3 regions of the Streptomyces sp. NPDC012888 genome follow, and region 2 is predicted to be linked to each of the others. Evidence: riboswitches for the same ligand, from Rfam matches in the RefSeq annotation. Region 2 holds a riboswitch; each other region holds the start of a gene.
What was found. Region 2 has a riboswitch for cobalamin ahead of ACFY61_RS23310 (ABC transporter substrate-binding protein). Riboswitches for the same ligand answer to the same signal wherever they lie in the genome.
Positions count from the first base shown of each region.

Region 1: it holds a riboswitch for cobalamin, as region 2 does, so the genes downstream of both, ACFY61_RS08670 (ribonucleoside-diphosphate reductase subunit alpha) here and ACFY61_RS23310 (ABC transporter substrate-binding protein) in region 2, are expected to answer to the same signal.
Region 3: it holds a riboswitch for cobalamin, as region 2 does, so the genes downstream of both, ACFY61_RS07670 (energy-coupling factor ABC transporter permease) here and ACFY61_RS23310 (ABC transporter substrate-binding protein) in region 2, are expected to answer to the same signal.

Region 1 is NZ_JBIBBM010000004.1:275,089-278,350, forward strand. It holds gene ACFY61_RS08655 (YbdD/YjiX family protein) at 1-21, shown strand, start outside; gene ACFY61_RS08660 (Uma2 family endonuclease) at 79-663, opposite strand; gene ACFY61_RS08665 (GNAT family N-acetyltransferase) at 742-1,257, shown strand; cobalamin riboswitch at 1,279-1,422, shown strand; gene ACFY61_RS08670 (ribonucleoside-diphosphate reductase subunit alpha) at 1,575-3,262, shown strand, end outside.
Region 2 is NZ_JBIBBM010000014.1:16,464-19,725, forward strand. It holds gene ACFY61_RS23300 (T4 RnlA family RNA ligase) at 1-646, shown strand, start outside; gene ACFY61_RS23305 (AAA family ATPase) at 651-1,568, shown strand; cobalamin riboswitch at 1,638-1,777, shown strand; gene ACFY61_RS23310 (ABC transporter substrate-binding protein) at 1,818-2,804, shown strand; gene ACFY61_RS23315 (FecCD family ABC transporter permease) at 2,837-3,262, shown strand, end outside.
Region 3 is NZ_JBIBBM010000004.1:52,604-55,865, forward strand. It holds gene ACFY61_RS07660 (hypothetical protein) at 1-634, opposite strand, end outside; gene ACFY61_RS07665 (hypothetical protein) at 785-1,318, shown strand; cobalamin riboswitch at 1,411-1,625, shown strand; gene ACFY61_RS07670 (energy-coupling factor ABC transporter permease) at 1,654-2,340, shown strand; gene ACFY61_RS07675 (energy-coupling factor ABC transporter substrate-binding protein) at 2,349-2,675, shown strand; gene cbiQ (cobalt ECF transporter T component CbiQ) at 2,680-3,262, shown strand, end outside.

The DNA of each region.
Region 1 (3,262 bases), on a different contig from region 2:
GAGGGCTTCCGCTGCTGCTGAGCGGCGTACACGTGAAGGGCCCCGCCGATCCGGCGGGGCCCTATTGCCTGCGGGGCGTCAGCGCACCCACTCCTTGAGGGGCTCGGACGGAAAGGTGAAGCCGACCGGGGCCGGCAGTTCCACGTCCTTGCCGAAGGGAACGGTACGAACCGTCTCGTACCGCTGTCCGTCGGGCTCGCTGTGGACGCTCACCAGGCACTTGTCGCGGTCGATCAGCAGGTAGACGGGGATCCCCGTCTCCGCGTACGCGCGGGGTTTCTCCTTGCGGTCGCGCCGATCGGTGTCCGAGTCGTACGAGGTGACCTCGACGACCATCCGGACCGGAGCGGGGTCGGCCCACTCCCCCTGGCCCTCAAAGGCATCGTCCGGAGCCAGGGATCCGTCCGGCCGCGCCCTGCCCGAGCCGTATTGCTCCACCTTGATTCCGCGCTCGACGTGCAGCCACAACTCGGGCCGGTGCTGGATGCAGATGCGGGCGAGCCACACCATGATCCGGTCGTGATCCCCGTCCGGCACCGCCTTGACCCCCAGCTTCCCGTCGATGAACTCCAGTCGCAGCCCCTCCACCTCCCGAGCGACTGTCCGCGCGACGGACTCGAACTCCTCGGTCAGCATGTGGGGACGGTCGGTCATGACGCTCATGCCTCGCTCGCCTTCCTCGACGGTGCTGTCTTCGACGATAGCGCCGCCCATCGGCACCGGTGCGTGACACTCGTCCACATGGACATCGCGATCAGGGAGGCAAGGCCCGAGGAGTACGAAGCCCTCGGGGAGATCACCGCGCAGGCCTACGTCGGCGACGGGCTGCTCGACGCCAACCCCGACGGGTACTACCTCGGGGTGCTGCGGGACGTGGCCGCGCGGGCCGAGGACTCCGAGGTGCTCGTCGCCGTGCGCGAGGACGGGACCCTGCTCGGCGGGGTGGCCTTCGCCCCGCCCGGCAGCCGCTACTGCGACATCGCCGGCCCGGACGAGGCCGAGTTCCGGATGCTGGCCGTGGCCCGCGAGGGCCGCGGGCAGGGCGTCGGCGAGGCGCTCGTACGGGCCTGCGTCGAGCGGGCCAGGGCCGTCGACGGCGTCCGGGCCCTGGTGCTCTCCACCCAGCCGGCCATGCGCGCCGCACACCGGATCTACGGCCGGCTGGGCTTCGTGCGGACCCCCGGGCGGGACTGGTCACCCGTCCCCGGCGTGCCGCTGATCACCTACTCGCTGGAGCTGTACGGACCCGATCAGTAGCCGGACCGCCGACCGCGCGACACAACATGTGGGGGTGGCAGCACGGGGCCGCCCCCACATGTATGCTCATCCTCGCTGTCGACGCAGGGGAATCCGGTGAGAATCCGGAACTGTCCCGCAACGGTATGAGAAGTCCGACTACCTGCCGACGGTGCGCCCGGGTACGACCGTCCCGGGTGCCGACACGTCCGGGCCTCGCGGTTGGGCCGGTGGACGCCGTGCGGTGCGCTCGCTTCCTGTCAGCCACGCCCGCACGCGCGCTGCCTCGCGCCCGACCCGCAGGGACTTCCGGAGCCGAGCGAGGGAGAGCTCCCCCTGTGACCACCGCGCCTGCCGCACCGCGCGCCGAGTCCGCCGACCCGTCTTCCCACGGGACCGAGGGACCGGGGGCCGCACTGCTGCGGACTCTCACCGAGCTGACGGCCGACCTGCCCGACACCGACCCCGGCCGGGTGGCCGCCGCCGCGCTGCGCGGCCGCAGCGCCGACGCGGACGAGGCGGAACTGCGCGGCCTCGCCACCGAGGCGGCCGCCGGGCTGATCTCCGAGGACCCTGCCTACTCCCGGCTGGCCGCGCGCCTGCTGACGCTCGCCATCGCCGAGGAGGCCGCCGGCCAGGGCGCGACCTCGTTCTCCGCCTCCGTGGCCGTCGGCCACCGCGAGGGCCTGATCGCCGACCGCACCGCCGGGTTCGTCAGCGCCCACGCCGCCCGCCTCGACGCACTGGTCGACGCCTCCCTCGCCGCCGGCGCGGACGACCGCTTCGGCTTCTTCGGCCTGCGCACCCTGCACAGCCGCTACCTGCTGCGCCACCCGATCACCCGGCAGGTCATCGAGACCCCGCAGCACTTCATGCTGCGCGTCGCCTGCGGCCTCGCGGAGGACGACGGCGTCCGCGCGGTCGAGGAAGTCACCTCCCTCTACGGGCTGATGAGCCGGCTGGACTACCTGCCCTCCTCCCCCACCCTCTTCAACTCCGGCACCCGGCACCCGCAGATGTCCTCCTGCTACCTGCTGGACTCCCCGCTGGACGAGCTCGACTCGATCTACGACCGCTACCACCAGGTGGCCCGGCTGTCGAAGCACGCGGGCGGCATCGGCCTGTCGTACTCCCGGATCCGCGCCCGCGGCTCGCTGATCCGCGGCACCAACGGCCACTCCAACGGCATCGTCCCGTTCCTGAAGACCCTCGACGCCTCCGTCGCCGCGGTGAACCAGGGCGGCCGCCGCAAGGGCGCCGCCGCCGTCTACCTGGAGACCTGGCACGCCGACATCGAGGAGTTCCTGGAGCTCCGCGACAACACCGGCGAGGACGCCCGCCGCACCCACAACCTCAACCTGGCGCACTGGATCCCCGACGAGTTCATGCGGCGCGTCAACGCCGACGCCGAGTGGTCGCTGTTCTCCCCGGCCGACGTGCCCGAGCTGGTCGACCTGTACGGCGCGGAGTTCGACGCCGCGTACGTCAAGGCCGAGCAGGCCGGCCTGGCCCGGAAGACCATGCCCGCCCGCGAGCTGTACGGCCGGATGATGCGCACGCTCGCGCAGACCGGCCAGGGCTGGATGACCTTCAAGGACGCCTCCAACCGGACCGCCAACCAGACCGCGCTGCCCGGCGCCGTGGTCCACTCCTCCAACCTCTGCACCGAGATCATCGAGGTCACCGACGACGGCGAGACGGCCGTCTGCAACCTCGGCTCGGTCAACCTCGGCGCGTTCGTGGACGCGGCGGCCGGCGGGATGGACTGGGAGCGGCTGGACGAGACCGTCCGTACCGCCGTCACCTTCCTCGACCGCGTGGTCGACATCAACTTCTACCCGACCGAGCAGGCCGGCCGGTCCAACGCCCGGTGGCGGCCGGTGGGCCTGGGCGCCATGGGCCTGCAGGACGTCTTCTTCAAGCTGCGCCTGCCCTTCGACTCCGCCGCGGCCAGGGAGCTGTCCACGCGCATCGCCGAGCGGATCATGCTCGCCGCGTACGAGGCGTCCACCGACCTTGCCGAGCG
Region 2 (3,262 bases):
CGCCGGCTGGGAACCGGTCGGCTCCGTGGTCCGGGTGTGGCCGGCGATGGCCCTGGACGAGCTGCTCAAGCTGACCGAGACCAGCACCCTGCCCGGCGGGGAGCCCGCGACCGGCACCGACGCCGAGGGGTGGGTGCTGCGCTTCGCGTCGGGCGTCCGCGCCAAGGCGAAGATCGCCGAGTACGTGCGGCTGCACAAGGTCCTGACGGGCGTGACGGAGCGGGACATCTGGCGCAGCCACGGCGTCCAGCGGTTCGCCGGAACGTCCGTCAAACGCCTGGCCCAGGGCCTGGGCTGCTCGGTCGCGGAGCTCGGCGGAGCCGGTGCCGCCGGCGGCGGCCGCCCGCTGGACGCCCTGCTGGAGCAGGTGCCGGACGAGTTCGACGCCTGGGTGCGCGGCGTGATCCGGCGCCTGGAGGACGAGGCGGCGGCACGCGAGCGCGCCATCGACGAGGCCTACGCCGGCGTCTGTCATCTGGCCGGCGACCGGGGCGCGTTCGCCCGCGCCGTCAAGACCCTGCCCGTGGACCCGGGCATCCGGGCCGCCCTGTTCCTCCGGCTCGACGGCCGCCCGACGGACCTGCTGGTCTGGCGGGCCGTCCGGCCGGAAGCGGCGGACCCCTTCACCACCGACGAGGAGAACTGAGACCGTGCCCGTGGTTCACGTCATGACGGGTCTGCCCGCCTCCGGGAAGACCACGGCCGCCCGCCGGCTGCAGGCGGAGGCCGGGGGCCGGATGCGCCGCGTCAACCTGGACGACCTCCGCGCCATGCTGGACGTGCCGGCGCCCGAACGCGGCCGCTCGCACGCGCACGAGCGGACGGTCCTGGAGATCCAGGACGCGGCGGTCCGGTCGGCGGTCGAGGGCGGTTTCGACGTGGTCGTCGACAACACCCACCTCACCCCGCACGTGCCCAAACGCCTGAAGGCGGCCGTCACCGGGCTCGGCGCGGAGTTCGCGGTGCACGACTTCACCGACGTACCGGTGGAGGAGTGCGTACGCCGGGACGCCGCCCGTGAGCGGCCCGTCGGCGAGGAGATCATCCGCATCCTCGCCGACAAGCACGTCAAGGCGCGCCGCGGCGGCTGGCGCCTCACCGCCCAATGGCTGGCCGACTCCCCGGCGGGCACCCCGTACACGGCCGACCCGGCCCTGCCGTCCGCGGTGATGTGCGACATCGACGGGACGCTCGCACTGCGCGGCGACCGCGGCCCGTACGACTTCACCCGCTGCGACGAGGACCTCCTCAACGTGTCGGTGCGACAGGCCCTGCGGGCCTTCCGGGCCGCCGAGAACGACCGGATCGTCCTCCTGTCCGGCCGCAGCGAGGACCACCGGGACATCACCGAGGCCTGGCTGGCCCGCCACGAAGTGCCGTACGACGAGCTGTGGATGCGGGCGTCCGACGACGGCCGCAGCGACGACATCGTCAAGGCGGAACTGTTCGACGCCCACGTGCGGCACCGCTACGCGGTGCGCGTCTCGCTCGACGACCGCGACCGCGTGGTGGCCCTGTGGCGCCGCATGGGCCTGCCGACCTGGCAGGTCAACTACGGCAACTTCTGAGGGCGTACGGGCAGGGGAGCCGGCCGTCGCGCGAGGCCCGTCGGGCGGGCACACCGTCAGCGGCCGCGCCGTCTGGCAGACTTGGCGCGTCACCCCGGGCGGTGCAGGACAGGAAACCGGTGCGATTCCGGTGCGGTCCCGCCACTGTGACCGGCTCCCCCTCGCGGGGAGCCGGGAGTCAGACACTGACGCACCGCCCCCTCACATCGACCAGGGGACGAGGATCCCCCGGAGAGGCCCGGCTTCGCCATGTCGTTGTCCCGCTCGGCCGCCCTGCGCGCCCTGCTCCCGCTCACCCTCCTGATACCGCTGGCCGGCTGCGCCGACGACGGCCCCCGCGACGTCCCGCCCGGCAAGGCCGCGCCCGGGTTCCCGTACACCGTCGCCAACTGCGGGGTCAGCACCACCTTCGAGGCCCCGCCCGAGCGGGCCGTCACCCTGAACCAGCACGCCACCGAGATCCTGCTGGCCCTCGGCCTCCAGGACCGGATGGCCGGCACCGCCTACCTCGACGACTCCGTGCTCCCCGCCTACAAGCCCGCCTACGAGCGGATCAAGGTGCTGGCCAAGGAGTACCCGTCCAAGGAGGTGCTGCTCTCCGCCGACCCCGACTTCGTGTACGGCGGCTACTCCTCGGCCTTCGACAAGGGCGCCGGCCGCGACCGCGACGGCCTGGAGAAGAGCGGGATCCACACCCGGCTCAGCGTCGAGTACTGCACCAAGGGCCCCGTCGGCATCGAGCAGTTGAACACCGAGATCACCGAGGTCGCCCGGACCTTCGGCGTCCCCGAGCGCGGGCAGAAGCTCCTGGAGGACCAGCGCCGCCGCATCGACGCGGTCGCCGCCAGGGTCGGGACGCGGCCCAAGCCGTCCGTCTTCGTGTACGACTCGGGAGAGGGCTCCGCCTTCACCTCCGGCGGCTACGGCATCGGCAACGAGATCCTCGACCGGGCCGGCGGCACCAACGTGTTCGCCGACCTCAAGGACACCTTCGGCGACGTCTCCTGGGAGAAGGTCGTCGAGCGCAAGCCCGAGGTCGTCCTCATCTACGACTACGGGAAGACCAGCGTCGAGGCGAAGAAGCAGCGGCTGCTGAACGACCCGGCCCTCGCCGAGGTGCCGGCCGTCAAGAACAAGCGGTTCGTGGTGCTGCCGCTGTCCTCGGCCGTGCTCGGCGTACGGGTCGCCGACGCCGTCGAGTCCCTGGCCGGCCAGCTCCACCCGGGCACGCGGTGAGCCCGGGCCGGGCCGTGCCCGGCACCCTCCCCCTGCCGGCGGAGCGCTCCCGGGCCGGTCTGCGCACGGCGCTGGCCGTCCCGCTGCTGGTCGCGGCCCTGCTCGCGGCCGCGGTCGCCGGGCTCGCGCTCGGCCCGGTACGGATCGCGCCGGGCCGGGTGCTGGACATCCTGCTGGCCGGACCGGACCGGCCCGGCGGCGCCTTCGCCACCATCGTGTGGGACGTCCGCCTGCCGCGGGTGGTGCTCGGCGCGGTCGTCGGCGCCGGACTGGCCGTCACCGGGACCGTGCTCCAGGCCCTGGTGCGCAACCGGCTCGCCGACCCGTTCCTGCTCGGCGCGTCCTCCGGGGCCTCCGCCGGCGCGGTGCTGGCCGTCGTACTCGGCGCCGGGGCGGCGGCCGGACTCGGCATGCCGCTCGCGGCCTTCGGCGGCGCCCTCGTCGCGCTGATCGCCGTG
Region 3 (3,262 bases), on a different contig from region 2:
GGGTGAGGTCGACCCGGGCCGGCAGCGAGGTCTGGCCGGTCAGGACGGTGCTGTAGCGCAGGTTCGGCGGGGTCAGCCCGGCGTTCACCGAGATGCCCGCCCCGGTGGCCTTGAGGGTCAGCAGGTTGGTGGCCCACTCCCCGTTCAGCAGCAGGGCGACGAAGTACTGGCCGGGCTCGGCGGTGAACGGCTTGGTCAGGGCGAACGGCTTGGCGATCGGCTCGGTCATCAGCTGCGGCGAGATGTCCGCGGTGGCGGCCCGCAGGGTGCCGGACGCGTCGTACACCCCGAGGTAGCAGTCGGCCAGCCTGGCGCCAGGGTCGATCCCGGCCAGGCCGAGCCAGATGTTGGACCAGGGGGTGCGTTCCCGCAGGACGATCCGTACCAGGGTGATCCGGCCGCCGACCCCGGCCGAGGACTGGGCCGTGACGTGTCCGGCGTCGTTCGGGTCGCCCGTCCAGGCCAGCAGGTTCTGGTCCTGCGGCCGCGGCTCCGGGTCGAGCCGCTCGGCGCCGCTCTGGACCGGCGGGGGCGTCGCGGGGCCCGGCGGCGCGGCCGGGGCGGTGCAGCCAGCCAGCAGGGCCGCGGCGAGGGTGGCGGCCGCCAGGCCGGCGGCGGTACGGGTGGTGCGCATGGTCCCCCCTGAGACACACGGGTTGCTGTGGGGGACATGGTCTCAGCTGCCGCACGGGCCGCCTTGGCGCGGTGGGAACCGTACGGCGCCGACGGGTGTCTTCACGGGTGTCAGCTCTGTCCCCTTCATCCGGAGAAACCGGGGGACGTCATGGATCACCTCCTTCGCATACGCCGTCGGCAGCTCGTGGCGCTGGTCACGGGTGCCCTCCTCACCGCCGGAGTCGGCCTGGCCGCTCCGGCCTCGGCACGGATCCCGTCCGCGGCCCCGGCCGCGGCCCTCACCCAGACACCTCAGGTGGTGAACGCCCGCTGGGGCGGCCACTGCACCTTCGACCGGCTGGTCATCGACGTCAAGGGCTACGTGCCCGAGGTCGGCGTCCGCCGCGCGGCCAAGCTGTACTACGACGGGTCCGGCAAGCCGGTCCCGCTCGCCGGGAAGTACTTCCTGGAGATCAGGCTGCATCCCGCCCAGGCCCACGACGACGCCGGCCGCTCCGTCTACCGGGGGCCCAAGCTCCTGCGGATCTGGCTGCCCAAGCTCAAGGGCATCGCCATGACCGGCGACTACGAGGGATACGTGACCTTCGGCGCCGCCTTCGACACGTATCCGGTCTACAAGTCGCATCGGCTGCACGGGCCGGAACGGTTCGTGCTGGACGTCGCCCACCGCAACGTCTGCTGAACACCGGGCCCGGCCCGCGGGACACCGCGGGCCGGGTGACCGCAGGCACTCGGAGGCGCGGCAGGGCAAACGCCCCGGTATGTGACGGGCGGGTTGTGACGACTCCTCATGGACCACTACTGTCGTCTGGCCTTGGTGTTCGGGAAACCGGTGGAAAACCGGTGCGGCCCTCGCCACTGTGATCGGGAAGTCCGGCTCCATCCCTCGGGAAGCCACTGGGCTGTCGGGAGACCGGCTGCCCGGGAAGGCGGAGTCAGGGCGGCAGCACCCGTGAGCCAGGAGACCGGCCGGGGCGCGTTGTCCATCCACGAGGTGCTGGAGAGGTCTCCCCACTCATGCATATCGCCGAGGGCTTCCTGCCCCCTCTGCACGCGGCCGCCTGGGGCGCCGCATCCGCTCCCTTCGTCGTCCACGGGGTCCGCGCGCTGACGCGCGAGGTGAAGGCCAACCCCGAGAGCACCCTCCTGCTCGGCGCGGCCGGAGCGTTCACCTTCGTCCTGTCCGCCCTGAAGATCCCCTCCGTGACGGGCAGTTGCTCCCACCCGACGGGCACGGGCCTGGGCGCCATACTCTTCCGGCCGCCGATCATGGCGGTGCTCGGCACGATCACCCTGCTGTTCCAGTCGCTGCTGCTGGCGCACGGCGGACTGACCACCCTGGGCGCCAACGTCTTCTCCATGGCCATCGCCGGCCCCTGGGCGGGCTACGCGGCCTACCGGCTGCTCAGGAAGTCCGGCACCCCGCTGATGGTCTCGGTGTTCTTCGGCGCCTTCCTCGCCGACCTGGTCACCTACTGCGTGACCTCGGTCCAGCTGGCGCTGGCCTTCCCCGACCCGGGCAGCGGCTTCGCGGGCGCGCTCGCCAAGTTCGGCGGCATCTTCGCGGTCACCCAGATCCCCCTGGCGGTCAGCGAGGGCCTGCTCACCGTCCTGGTGATGCGGCTGCTGATGCAGTCCAGCAAGTCGGACCTGGTCCGGCTGGGTGTCGCCACGTTCACGAAGAAGCAGGAGGCCACGGTCTGATGGCGGGCATGTCGAAGAACGCGAAGATCAACTGGCTGCTGCTGCTCGTGGTGGCCGCGCTGGCCGTCCTGCCGCTCGCGCTGGGGCTGGGCGAGGGCAAGGAGGAGCCGTTCACCGGCGCCGACGCGCAGGCGGAGGCGGCGATCACCGAGTTGCGGCCGGACTACGAGCCGTGGTTCTCCCCGCTGTACGAACCGCCCTCCGGGGAGGTCGAGTCGGCGCTGTTCGCGCTGCAGGCGGCGATCGGCGCGGGCGTGCTCGCGTACTACTTCGGTCTGCGCCGCGGCCGCCGGCAGGGCGCGGCCGCCGCCGGGAACACCACCGCGGAGTCCTGAATCCGTGCTGCCGATCGACGCGGCCGCGCACAGCAGCCGCTGGCGGCGCCGCCACCCCCTGGAGAAGGCCCTGCTGGGCCTGGGGCTGACGGTCAGCGCCGTCTCCCTGCCGGCCTGGCCCGGCGGGCCGCTGGTGGCCGCCGCCACCCTCACGGTGCTGCTGGGCCCGGCCGGGGTCTCGGGGCGGCAGCTGTGGCGGGCGTTCCGGCTGCCGCTGGGCTTCTGCCTGACCGGGGCCGTGCCGCTGCTGTTCGCGGTGGGCGGCCCGGCCGGCTGGGTGTCGCTGGCCCCGGACGGACCCCGGCACGCGGCGGAACTGCTGCTGCGCACCTCGGGCGCCTCGCTGGGGGTGCTGCTGTTCGCGTTCACCACGCCGGTCTCGGACGTGCTGCCGCGGCTGGTCCGGGCGGGGGTGCCGGCGCCGGTGGTGGACGTCGCGCTGGTGATGTACCGGATCGGTTTCCTGCTGCTGGACTCGCTGGCGCAGGTCCGCCGGGCCCAGGCCGCGCGCCTCGGCCACACCGGCCGGGCGGCGCTGTGGCGTTCGGTGGCCGGACTCGCCGCCACCGCGTTCGTCCGCGCCTTCG